Regions from separate parts of the Nonomuraea ferruginea genome, predicted to be linked through region 1. Evidence: predicted binding sites of a transcription regulator. Region 1 holds the regulator's gene; the other holds the start of a gene.
The links. The regulator LexA, encoded in region 1, represses DNA repair genes until DNA is damaged. The targets are predictions, from matches to a motif close to TCGAACANNTGTTCGA.
Positions count from the first base shown of each region.

Region 2: recA (recombinase RecA) is a predicted target of LexA. The motif match lies at 2,390-2,405, and genes of this name have one in related genera.

Region 1 is NZ_BAABFD010000034.1:51,529-58,103, forward strand. It holds gene ABD999_RS41685 (S41 family peptidase) at 1-1,561, shown strand, start outside; gene ABD999_RS41690 (MalY/PatB family protein) at 1,612-2,724, opposite strand; gene ABD999_RS41695 (DoxX family protein) at 2,759-3,166, opposite strand; gene lexA (transcriptional repressor LexA) at 3,415-4,122, opposite strand; gene ABD999_RS41705 (hypothetical protein) at 5,389-6,018, shown strand; gene nrdR (transcriptional regulator NrdR) at 6,347-6,575, shown strand, end outside.
Region 2 is NZ_BAABFD010000014.1:83,596-90,170, reverse strand. It holds gene recA (recombinase RecA) at 1,178-2,275, opposite strand; gene ABD999_RS25795 (hypothetical protein) at 2,497-2,763, shown strand; gene ABD999_RS25790 (DUF3046 domain-containing protein) at 2,755-2,949, opposite strand; gene ABD999_RS25785 (VOC family protein) at 3,325-3,813, opposite strand; gene ABD999_RS25780 (ATP-dependent helicase) at 3,900-6,575, shown strand, end outside.

The DNA of each region.
Region 1 (6,575 bases):
GAAGGACGACGCGCCGCCGCGCACCGAGGTCGACCCCGAAGGGCTCGCCTCCCGCGTGGTGCCGGTCCCGGTGCCCGCCGGCCGTTACGTGAACCTGCGCACCGCCAAGGACGCGCTGCTGTGGCTGCGGCACCCGCTCGCCGGCCGGCTCGGCGACGGCACCGAACCCGCCGGCGAGATCACGCTGGAACGCTACGACCTGAAGAAGCGCGCCAAGAGCGAGCTGGGCAAGGAGTTCCGCGCCTTCGAGGTGAGCGGCGACGGCACCCGGCTCGTGCTCAACGGCAAGAACGGCCTGCAGACCCGATCCGCGAGCGAGGGCGACGAGGTCGTCACCATCGAGCTCGACCGGGTCGCCGTCCAGCTCGACCCCGTCGCCGAATGGCGGCAGGGCTACCGCGAGGCCGGCCGGCTCATGCGCGACCACTTCTGGCGCGCCGACATGAACGGCGTCGACTGGCAGGGCGTCCTCGACCGCTACGCGCCCTTCGCCGAGCGCATCGGCGCCTACTCGGAGCTGATCGACCTGCTCTGGGAGGTGCAGGGCGAGCTCGGCACCTCCCACGCGTACGCCATCGGCAACGGCCCCACGGTCGACCCGCGCCGCCGCCAGGGCCTGCTCGGCGCCGACCTGGCCCGCGACGAGGACGGCACCTGGCGGGTCGAGCGCGTCATCGCGGGCGAGTCGTCCGACCACGACGCGCGCTCGCCGCTGCTCGCGCCCGGCGTCGCGGTCCGCCAGGGCGACGCCCTCGTCGCCGTCAACGGCCGCCCCGTCGATCCGGTACGCGGGCCGCTCCCGCTCCTGGCGGGCACCGCGAACCAGCCGATCCAGCTGACCGTCCGCCCGGCCGCCGGCGGCGAGACCCGCAAGGTCGTGGTCACCCCGATCGCCGACGAGACCCGGCTGCGCTACCACGACTGGGTCGAGGGCCGGCGCGCGTTCGTCCGGGAGGCGTCCGGCGGGCGGCTCGGCTACCTGCACGTGCCCGACATGGTGGCGTCCGGGTGGGCGCAGTTCCACCGCGACCTGCGTACCGAGATGGCGTACGAGGGACTCGTCGTGGACGTGCGCGAGAACGGCGGCGGGCACGTGTCCGAGCTCATCCTGGAGAAGCTGTCGCGCAAGGTCACCGGCTGGATCCGGGTCCGCGGCCACCAGCCGATGCGCTATCCCGAGGACTCCCCGCGCGGGCCCGTCGTCACGGTGACCGACGAGTTCGCCGGCTCCGACGGCGACATCGTCAGCGCCGGCATCAAGAACCGCGGCATCGGCCCCCTCGTCGGCGTCCGCACCTGGGGCGGCGTGATCGGCATCGACTCGCGCTACTCGCTGGTCGACGGCACCGTCGTCACCCAGCCGCGCTACTCGTTCTGGCTGGAAGGGCACGGCTGGGGAGTGGAGAACCACGGCGTCGACCCGGACATCGAGGTCGTCATGACACCCCAGGACCGCGCGGCCGGCCGCGACCCCCAGCTGGAGAAGGCCGTGGAGCTGGCACTCTCCGCCCTGGAGGAGCGCCCCGCCGCCACCCCGCCCGGCCTCCCGCCCCTGCCGTAACGACCCCGGGGGACGGCTCCTCGTCCGGAGAGCCGTCCCCGCCCGGCCGATCAGGGGGTCACGGTGGCGATCCTCCGCAGGATCTCGGCGAGAACGGGCTCGGAGGTGGCGAAGTTCAGCCGGACGAACGTCTCGCCGCCCGGCCCGAACACGGCGCCGTCGCTGAGGAGGACCTTCGCCTCCCGCTCCAGCTGCTCCGCCACCCCGGGACGGCCGTAGTCGAGCCATGCCAGGTAGGTGGCCTCCGGCACGCGGTACGTGACGCCCTCGGGCAGGTGTTCGGCGATGGCGCGCCGGTTCCGGTCGAGCAGCGCGACCGTGTCCGCCAGCCAGGCGTCACCGTGCCGCCAGGCGGCCACGGTCGCCTCCACGCCGAACACGTTCGCCGAGCCGAAGAGGAACGGCGGCTGGGCGTCCAGCGCCCCGCGCAGCCCGGGGGAGCCGAGGTGCGCCACCGAGCAGCGGATCCCGCCCAGGTTGAACGCCTTGGTGGCCGAGGTCAGGGTGACCGTCCGGTGAGGCAGGATCGTGCCGAACGGGATGTGCCGGTTCGGCTCGTACACCAGGTCCGCGTGGATCTCGTCGGAGATGACCAGCAGGTCGTGCCGTTCGGCCAGCTCGGCGAGCTCCTCCAGCTCGGCCCGGGTGAAGACGCGGCCGGTCGGGTTCTGCGGGTTGACCAGCAGCAGCACCTTGCACCCGGACAGGTCGGGGATCTCGGCGCGCCACGAGTCGCCGTCCGGCACGAGCCGGATGGGGCGCAGCGGCCGGTCCATGGTCTCCAGCGTGCCGAGGAACGGATGATAGGCCGGGGTGTGCAGCGCCACCCCGTCTCCCGGGGCCGTCCACACGTGCAGGAGCACCTGCAGGGCCTGGTTGATGTCGGAGTAGGAGCGGACCAGGCCCGGATCGGGCTCCCACCTGTATCGGGCGGCCATCCGCTCCGCGAACGCCTCGGCGAGCGGCCCGCTCTGGGGGCTGTCGAGCCACGAGGGATAGCCGAGGTCGCCTTCCGCCCGGCGGCGCAGCGCCTCGACCACCTCGGGAGCGGACGGCAGGTCCATGTCGGCCACCCACGCGGGGATGACCCCCGGGTCGGCCTTCGCCCACTTCAGCCCGTCATTGCGTGCTTTGAACGCTTCACCCACGAATGTGTCGCTCACCCAGACATTCTAGGAATGTCGGCCTTCGTACGGATCAGCCGCCGGCCAGCGACCGCCACAGCCGGTCCGTACGATCACGCCGCCCCCACGCGATCACCCCGCTCACCACGAGCAGGACCAGCGGCAACGCCACAGGCCCGCCGCTCACGAACGCCTCGGTCAGCACCGCACCGGCCATCAGCCCGGCGCCCGCCAGCGCGGCCGCTCCGGCCACCGGGGGCGCCAGCAGGCACACCGCCACCGCGACCTCCAGCACCGCGACCAGGTAGCGGAACCAGTCGCCCCACCCGATCGCCTCGAACGTGGACACCGACGGCTCAGCCCCGGTGAACTTGCCCATCGCCGCCATCAGCAGCATGCCGGCCATGACCACCTGGAGCACCCACAGGCCGGCCCCGGCCAGCCGCCGCCCGGCACTCGGCCTCGTCTCGATCTTCTCCATGCCGCCGACATTATGGACTGCGATCAACCGCCGGAATGCGGCTGGTTACCGGACAAGGGTGGAGGTAGGTGCACTTGCCCGGAGACGCGCCGTGTGCGACGGAACCATGGAACCCGGGCAGCCGGAGAGGCGCCCGCCGGACAGGACGCGCGTGGAGAGGAGGACGGCGACCATCGGCGGGCTGGTGCGCGAGAGCCGGTGAGGAGCGCGGTGCGGCACGGCCGCACCGCGTCTCACGCGGCGAGTGGTCAGAGGCGGCGCAGGACCGCCACGACCTTGCCCAGGACGCTGGCCTCGTCGCCGGGGATGGGCTCGTAGTTGTCGTTGTGCGGCACCAGCCAGACGTGGCCGTCCTTGCGCTTGAAGGTCTTGACCGTGGCCTCGCCCTCGATCATCGCGGCCACGATGTCGCCGCTCTCGGCGACCGGCTGCTGGCGGACCACGACCCAGTCGCCGTCGGCGATCGCGGCGTCGATCATCGAGTCACCGGTGACCTGCAGGAGGAAGAGCGTGCCCTCGCCGACCAACTGCTTGGGAAGCGCGAAGACGTCTTCGACGCTCTCCTCGGCCAGAATCGGGCCACCGGCGGCGATGCGGCCGACCAGCGGGACGTAGGCCGCGGTGGGCCTGTTGACGGGGGCGTCGTCTGTGGCGGTGTCGGGGTCGACCCACAGCACCGGCTCACCCGGCAGCCGCACCTCCAGCGCGCGCGGGCGGTGGGGGTCACGCCGCAGATAGCCCTTGCGCTGCAAAGCCGTCAACTGGTGCGACACGCTGGACGTGCTGGTCAACTGGACGGCCTCGCCGATCTCGCGCATGGACGGCGGATAGCCGCGCTGCTGCACCGAGTCGCGGATCACCTCGAGGATCTTGCGTTGCCTGGGGGTCAGCCCCAGTGAGTCACGCCTTCGCACCGCGAGGTCACTGACCCCATTGGCGTCATCCCGCTCGCTCATGCCTCTCCTCCTCGCCCGGCAACCCGCCCCGCGGGCGAGGCTCCCGGTCCGTGGTCCTGATGTCGCACACAGCGACCGTATCTCTGTTGAAGATCATCTTCAAACAGTTGTTCGAGTCTTCCTCGAAAATGTCGGCAGTGTGGTGTAGAACATCGTACGGGAGTTCGATCGACACCGTGTTCGATTTGCCGATCTTTCTACGGCCGTTTCCGGGGGCCACGACGGCGGGAGGTCCATCATGCGAACGACCAGACGGAGCCATCGCGCAGCGGGCTCACCCACGGGCCGCATCCACGGGATGATCTGATGGCGGATCCGACCGGCGACCACGTCAAGCGCCTCACCCTCATCGTCGACGCCACCCAGGAGGGGAGCCCTCAGGGGCGCCACCCTCGCCCCGACGCGCCCAGGCGGAAGAACGACGGCGGAGCGGGCCCTCGGTCGCGATGGGCCGCCGACGGCAAGCGCCCCCACCTGTACCTCGTCCCCCCAGCCCGCCCCGACTCGGACGCCGGCCCTGGCAGGTGGGGGAGAAGCGACGGTGGACCCGTCCGAGGGGGAGAGCGCGCCCCCGGAAACGGTCAGGTCGTCAACGGCGGGTCCGTCCGAGAGCGAGCGCCCGGAGCCGGTCAGGTCGTCAACGGCGGGCGCCAGGCGGCGGGCGAGCGTGCGCCGGGAGGCGTCGTCAAGGGCGGGTCCGTCCGTACGGAAGAGTGTGCGTCCGGACCCGGTCAGGTCGTCAACGGTGGACCCGTTCGAGGGGGAGAGCGTGGGCCGGGAGTTGGCCAAGCCGTCAATGGCAGGCGCCGGGCGGCAGGCGAGCGCGCGCCCGGAGCCGGTCAGGTCGTCAATGGCGGGCCCGTTCGGACGGGAAAGCGAGTGCCGGGAGACGGCCCGGCCGTCAACGGAAGGCCCGTCCGTACGGGAGGGCGAGCGCCCGGAGTCGGCCAGGTCGTCAACGGTGGGCGCCAGGCGGGGGGCGAGCGGCGGGTCGTGGAGCGGCGCCGGAGGCAGGGTGCGCCGGAAAGGCGCCTGACGGACGACGGCCCTCTGCGGCGTTCCGGCCTCACCGGCGAAGACGGGCCCGGCGGCGGTCGCGCTGAGCGGTCGCCGGTTTCCCCGGCCCGGGTGCGGGGGCTCAGGCGGGACGGGGCGTCGATGGTGCCCAAGGGGAGTGCGCGCGTAGTGCAAGGGGAGCGGATCCCGGTGGACCAGGCGCCGAGGCGCCGGACGCGTAAGGGGGACGGCGCGATTGAAGGGGACGCGGTGCGGGCGCGTCGCCGCGTCGTCGTGCCCGGGACTCCAGCGCAGCTCGGCCGGCCAAGGATGGGCTGGTTCCCGAGGTTCGCGCGGATCGACAGGGCCGGTCGCGCCGCACAGATCGACAGGGCCGGTCGCGTTACGCAGATCGATAGGGCCGGTCGCGCCGCACAGGTTGACAGGACCGGCCGCGCCACGCAGGTCGGCAGGACCGGCGGCACCACGCAGGCCGACGGGGTGGGCCGCTCCGCGGGGGCCGACAGTGGGCGGCGTGCGCGGGCAAGGAAGAGGCTGCGGGGTGGCGCGGCCGAGACCGCGCCGGTGCGGTTGACGCGGCGGGGCCGCGCGGCGCTGGTGCTGGTCATGGCGCTGCTGTCGCTGGGCGGGTTCTGGCTCGGCACCAGGGCGGCCGGCCACGCAGGGGTCGAGCGCTCGCCGGGCGCCGTCGGCCTGTCGTGGGCACAGGTGCGTGAAGTCGATAACCTGAGCGGCGCCGGCGTCCACCCCGGCGAGGACCTAGGCGCCGTCGCGGACGAGGCCAAGCGGTTCGACAGGCTGACGAGTCCGCCCAGACGGACGGGCACCCGCCTCCACGGCCCCGATGGCGTCGGCACCCCTTTACACCAGGGACAATAGGTGACCGTGCGATGCCCGCGAGCCTCCTGTGAACAAACATCACGTACGTGACGCGTACCAACAAAAGTGACACGTCCCGGACGACACGCCGAGGCGGGGCGGGGACGCGGGGGCTGATCAGCGACTTCGGCCGGGCGGGCCCGGCCAACTTGCGTTCATGGTCGCGCGCTTCTACGGTTGGACCACAACATCTAGTAGTTACACCGATGTAGTTCACCACACCTTGTGTTTCGGCGACCGCACCAGACAGAAGCTCCGGTGCGTGCGCGAGCGTCCCCAGAGGCGGATGCCGTGCCTGTGGTGACCCCTGAAACGAGGAGGCGTAAGCGTGCATTGTCCGTTCTGCCGCCACCCCGACACCAGGGTCATCGACAGCCGCTCCACAGAGGACGGCGCGGCGATCAGGCGCAGGCGCACCTGCCCGGAATGCGGGCGGCGATTCACCACCCAGGAGACCGTGCTCCTCATGGTCAGCAAGCGCAGCGGAGTCACCGAGCCGTTCTCGCGTGACAAGGTCGTCGCGGGCGTGCGGCGAGCCTGCCAGGGCAGACCGGTCA
Region 2 (6,575 bases), on a different contig from region 1:
TCACCTGAACCACCATCGGCCCGCACCCCGCTGAAAGCACCATCGACCCGCACCACATCGGAAGAGCCGTCGGACCGTTCATCACGGGAAGCACCATCGCCCCGAGCCTCGCTGAAAGGACCGTCAGACTCCCCGCGGGCAACACCATCGTCCCGAGCCTCACTGGAAGGACCGTCAGACTCCGCGCCCGAATCACCATCGGCCCGAGCCCCACTAGTAAGTCCGTCACCCGGCTCCGCTGCGGAAGATCCGCTGACGGCTCCCGATGTGAAGCCAGGCACGGAAAGATCCTCCCGGGAGACCGCCCGCCCTCCCCCCGGCTGAGCCTCCAGAGAGCCCCCCTCGGACACTAGAGACTCCCGCCGCGCCTCCGAGGACGGCCCCTCGTCAACCCCCTCCGACGTGAAGGATCCATCCACAGGTCGCCCCGCCGTATCCGGATCCCGCCGGAACTCCTCTGGGGACAACCCCATGGGCGCCTGCTCGCGGACAGCTTCAGACCGCCCCACTCCGCGCCTCTCCACGGACAGCTCTTCACCAACCTGCCCCCGTACGAAGAAGTTTCCCCCAGGCTGCCCCGAAGCGTCCCGATCGTCCCGTCGCTCTTCCGGGGACAGCTCTTCACCAACCTGTCCCCGTACGGAGGAGTTGCCCTCAGACTGCCCCGCAGCGGCCGGATCGTCCCGTGGCGCCTCCGGGGAAGCCTCCTCGGCGGCCCGCTCCCGTACGGAGAAGCCGCCCGCCGCTCGACCTGCCCGCCCCTCCAGGGACAGATCGTCACCAACCTGCCCCCGCACGGAGGAGTTGCCCGCAGACCACCCCACCGCGGCCTGTCGCCCCTCCTGGGACACCTCCTCAGCGGCCCGCTCCCGCACGGAGAAACCACCAGCCGCCCGCCCCTCCAGGGACAGCTCTTCACCGGCCCGCTTCCCGGATTCACCCTCAGCAGGGGTCGGATCGCCCCAGAAGGGGTGGCTTTGCTGGGGTTCGCCCGCGGGCCGTGTCCACCAGGTGTCTTCAGGCGGCGGCTGCTCCCCCGGGGCGCGGCCGCCGAAGAAAGGGTGGCGCCCGCCGGGTGGGGCGCCCTCGGATGAGGAGCGCCGGGGTTTGCGGCGGGATGAGGCCGGGGCGCCCCGGTCGTGGGGCGCCGGATCCGTGTCACTCATGCGCCGACCGATCAGACGTCACCAGGCTTCGGCGTGGACTTGGAGCCGCGGCCGGAGGCGGCGGGCGCCTTGGCGGGCGCGGGAGGCGCGGGGGCCTCGGCGGGCTCGTCGAGGCGCGGGCCCACACCCAGCTTGTCCTTGATCTTCTTCTCGATCTCGTTGGCCATGTCGGGGTGGTTGCGCAGGAAGTTGCGCGCGTTCTCCTTGCCCTGGCCAAGCTGGTCGCCCTCGTAGGTGTACCAGGCGCCGGACTTGCGGACGAAGCCGTGCTCGACGCCCATGTCGATGAGGCCGCCCTCGCGGGAGACGCCCACCCCGTAGAGGATGTCGAAGTCGGCCACCCGGAAGGGCGGGGCCATCTTGTTCTTGACCACCTTGACGCGGGTCCGGTTGCCGACCGCTTCGGTGCCGTCCTTGAGGGTCTCGATGCGGCGGATGTCGAGGCGGACCGAGGCGTAGAACTTGAGCGCCTTGCCACCGGTCGTGGTCTCGGGGCTGCCGAACATCACGCCGATCTTCTCGCGGAGCTGGTTGATGAAGATGGCGGTGGTGCCGGTGCTGCTGAGCGCGCCCGCGACCTTGCGCAGGGCCTGGGACATCAGGCGGGCCTGGAGGCCGACGTGGCTGTCACCCATCTCGCCCTCGATCTCGGCCTTGGGCACCAGGGCGGCCACCGAGTCGATGACGATGATGTCGACGGCGCCGGACCTGATCAGCATGTCGGCGATCTCCAGCGCCTGCTCGCCGGTGTCGGGCTGGGAGACCAGCAGGGCGTCGGTGTCGACGCCGAGCTTCTTGGCGTATTCGGGGTCGAGGGCGTGCTCGGCGTCGATGAACGCCGCGATGCCGCCGGCCCGCTGCGCGTTGGCCACCGCGTGCAGCGCGATGGTGGTCTTGCCGGAGGACTCCGGACCGTAGATCTCGACGATCCTGCCGCGCGGCAGGCCGCCGATGCCGAGCGCGACGTCGAGGGAGATCGACCCGGTCGGGATCACCTCGATGGGGGCTCGGGCGTCATCGCCGAGGCGCATGACGGAACCCTTGCCGAACTGCCGCTCGATCTGGGCGAGGGCGGTCTCGAGGGCCTTCTCGCGGTCGTTGATAGCCATGGGAGCTCCCTCTTGAGGGTTGTGGTCGGAATCAGTCGAGTGAAAGCTACGGTCTGCCACCGACATTTTCCCGGAAGCGGTCGTGGAAGACGTGGCCCGGCGAGCCCATCGTAGCCGAACGGCTGTTCGATCACACGCACGTCCGCGAGGAAGTCCGCCCGCGCCCGGATGCGTTCCCGCAGCCTGGGGAGACTCCTGGGAAGAGGGCAGGAGGTGACCACGTGGCGAGCTCGTACACCAGCGAACGGCGCGCTCATCTGCAGGGCCTCGCCGAGGTGCTCCCTCGCCACGGGCTGGTGAGCCGGATGGTGGGCGAGGAGGAGCCGCTGTTGTGGGTGTGGCATCCGCACACGAGCAGGCAGACCCTGGTCTTCGCCACGCCGTCGGAGCGGGGCTGGCTGTTTCTGTGGGCGCCCGGCGGCACGGGCGGCGCCGACGACCTCGATCGCACGGCGCGCGCTCTGAGGGAGACGCTGGGCTCAGCGTAGCCGCGGGGAGACGTCCTCGACCTGGCAGACGGCCCGCCAGACGGTCTTGGCGCTCTCGCCGTCGGCCAGCGCCTGCACCACGGTGCGCCCGCCGAGCGGCGCGATCACGTAGTCACGCGCCCACGACTCGGCGTAGGTGTCGCCGAAGTGCAGGCGCATCCTTCTCCAGAACTCAGTCAGGCGCATCACTCAAGTATGGATCGGCCCCGGGAGTGGGTAGGACGCAACGGGAACGTGAACGACCTGCGTATCACCCGCCTTCGAACCACGGCATCGGCATGTGCCGGAGACCCGGAAGGGAGGAAGCGCGGATCCCCCCGCCGGCTGAGGCAGGCGGTCCCCCTCCGCGCGACTCTGATGGCGAAGACCGCGAAACCCTCACCCCCCAAGTCAGTCAAGGCCAAGGCCAACAGGGCGAAGCGCCGCCACTTACTGTCATTGCGGCGCGAGGCCGTACGGAAGGAGAAGGCGGAGAGGTCCGAGCGGCATGCCGGGATCCGGCAGGAGCCGCGGGCGGGCCGTCCGCGCACGCGCCGCGCGTCGCGGCGTTAGGTCACGGCGTCACAGCACGCGCGCGCCGTACATCTCACCGAGATGGTCGGCGAGCAGCTCCAGCCGGGCGCCGTCGGGGTCCTTGAAGTAGATGGAGGCGCCGCTCTCGATCTGGTGCGGCACGCCGGCCATCTCCAGCTTCCCGCGCAGCCGCTCCCAGGTGGCGGGGTCGACGGAGATCGCGATGTGGTGGAGGCCGCCGAGCACCTCCTGGTAAGGGCCGAGGTCGAGGCCGGGGAGGTCGAAGAAGGCCAGCAGGTTGCCGTTGCCGAGGTCGAAGAAGAAGTGGCTCGAACCCTTGTAGTCGCGGTTCTCGAAGATCTCCGTCAGCGGGAACTCCAGCAGCTCCTGGTAGAACTTGACGGTGCGTTCCACGTCCGACGACAACAGGGCGATGTGGTGCAGGCCGCGCGCGCTGGACGAGGGCCGGCGCGCTAAGAGGTAGCGCCGCCTGATCTCCTCGCGGCGGGCCTCGACGGCCGCGTGGTCGATGGTCACGGTCGGTGTATGTCCGCCCGCGCGCCCGCTCAATCACGCGGCGCGGCCGCAATGCGTTTTCTGTCGGTGGCGCGAGGCAGTATGTGCTGGTGAGCTCGCTCGACCGCTTCAGCAAGGTGACCAGCAGCTGGTTCTCCGGGGCTTTCGCCGCGCCCACCGCCGCCCAGGATGGCGCGTGGGAGTCGATCGCCCGCGGTGACAACACGCTGGTCGTGGCGCCGACCGGGTCCGGCAAGACGCTGGCGGCCTTCCTGTGGTCGCTCGACCGGCTGGCGGCCGAGCCGCCCGCGAAGGGCACGCGGGTGGTGTACGTGTCGCCGCTGAAGGCGCTGGCCGTCGACGTCGAGCGAAACCTGCGCGCTCCGCTGGCGGGGCTGAAGCAGACGGCGCGGCGGCTGGGGCTGCCGGTGCCGGAGATCTCGGTGGCGATCCGTTCCGGCGACACCCCCGCCGAGGACCGCAGGAGGTTCGCCGCCAAGCCGTCCGACATCCTCATCACCACACCCGAGTCGCTGTTCCTGCTGCTGACCAGCCAGGCGCGGGAGGCGCTGCGCGGCGTGGAGACGGTGATCGTCGACGAGGTGCACGCGGTGGCCGCGACCAAGCGGGGCGCCCACCTGGCGCTGACGCTGGAGCGGCTCGACGCGCTGCTGGAGCGGCCCGCCCAGCGGATCGGCCTGTCGGCGACGGTGCGGCCGGTGAGCGAGGTCGCGGCGTTCCTCGGCGGTCCGCGGGCGGCGACGGTGGTGCAGCCGCCGGCCGACAAGCGCATCGAGGTCGAGGTGGTCGTCCCGGTCGAGGACATGACCGAGGTGGAGGGGGGCCCGCGCGCCGCCGAGGCGGAGGAGTTCGCGCCCGACCCGGCCACCCGGTCGATCTGGCCGCATGTCGAAGAGCGGCTGTTCGACCTGATCGCGGCCCATGACTCGACGATCGTGTTCGCCAACTCGCGGCGGCTGGCCGAGCGGCTCTGCACCCGTCTCAACGAGCTGGCGCTCGCCCGCCGCGGGGGCGAGGTCGACCTGTCGGTGTGGGACCGCCCGCCGGCCGAGATGATGGCGCAGGCCGGGGCGAGCAAGGGCGTCGGCCCTGAGGTCGTGCGCGCCCATCACGGCTCGGTGTCCAAGCAGGAGCGGGCGCAGATCGAGGAGGCGCTCAAGTCGGGGCGGCTGCCCGCCGTGGTCGCCACCTCCAGCCTGGAGCTGGGCATCGACATGGGCGCGGTCGACCTGGTGGCGTGCGTGGAGGCGCCGCCGAGCGTGGCGAGCGGGCTGCAGCGCATCGGCCGGGCCGGTCACCAGGTGGGCGCGGTGTCCAAGGGCGTGATCTTCCCCAAGTACCGCGGCGACCTGGTGCAGACGGCCGTGGTGGCCGAGCGCATGAAGAGCGGCCTGATCGAGGAGCTCCGCTATCCGCGCAACCCGCTCGACGTGCTGGCCCAGCAGATCGTGGCGATGACGGCGCTCGACGAGTGGACCGTCGAGGAGCTGGAGACCGTGATCAGGCGCGCGGCCCCGTACGCGACCCTGCCCAGGAGCGCGCTGGAGGCGACGCTCGACATGCTCGCGGGCCGCTACCCGAGCGAGGAGTTCGCCGAGCTGCGCCCGCGCGTCGTGTGGGACCGGGTGACGGGCACGCTGCGGGGCCGGCCCGGCGCGCAGCGGCTGGCCGTCACCAACGGCGGCACGATCCCCGACCGGGGCCTGTTCGGCGTGTTCCTGGTCGGCGAGCGGGCCTCGCGGGTGGGCGAGCTCGACGAGGAGATGGTCTACGAGTCGCGGGTGGGCGACGTGTTCGTGCTGGGCGCGTCGTCGTGGCGGATCGAGGACATCACCGCCGACCGGGTGCTGGTCTCGCCCGCTCCCGGCCAGCCGGGCAAGCTGCCGTTCTGGCACGGCGACACTCCCGGCCGCCCTGCCGAGCTGGGCCGGGCCATCGGCGCGTTCCTGCGCGAGCAGGCCAAGGACGACTCGCCGGAGCGGCTGCGCGAGGCCGGGCTCGACTCCTACGCCGCCGGAAACCTACTGTCCTACCTGCGCGAGCAGCGCGCGGCCACGGGTTACGTGCCCGACGACAAGACGCTGGTGGTGGAGCGGTTCCACGACGAGCTGGGCGACTGGCGGGTGGTGATCCACTCTCCTTACGGCGCGCGGGTGCACGCCCCGTGGGCGCTGGCCATCAACCGGCGGCTGCGCGAGCGCTACGGCGTCGACGTGCAGGCGGTCCACTCCGACGACGGCGTGGTGCTGCGCATCCCCGACACCCTGGCCGAGCCGCCGTCCGACGTGGCGGCGTTCGACGCCGAGGAGATCGAGCAGATCGTGACGGAGGAGCTGGGCGGGTCGGCGCTGTTCGCGTCCCGGTTCCGCGAGTGCGCGGGGCGCGCGCTGCTGCTGCCGCGCCGCGTGCCGGGAAGGCGCAGCCCGCTGTGGCAGCAGCGCCAGCGGGCCGCCCACCTGCTCGGGGTCGCCTCACGATACGCGTCGTTCCCGATCGTGCTGGAGACGATGCGCGAGTGCCTGCAGGACGTCTTCGACGTGCCGGGGCTGGTCGAGCTGATGCGCGACATCGCGGCCCGGCGGGTGCGGGTGGTCGAGGTGGAGACGGGGCAGGCGTCGCCGTTCGCGGCCTCGCTGCTGTTCCACTACGTGGGCGCGTTCATGTACGAGGGAGACGCGCCGCTGGCCGAGCGGCGCGCGCAGGCGCTGGCGCTGGACACGTCGCTGCTGGCCGAGTTGCTGGGCCAGGCCGATCTGCGCGAG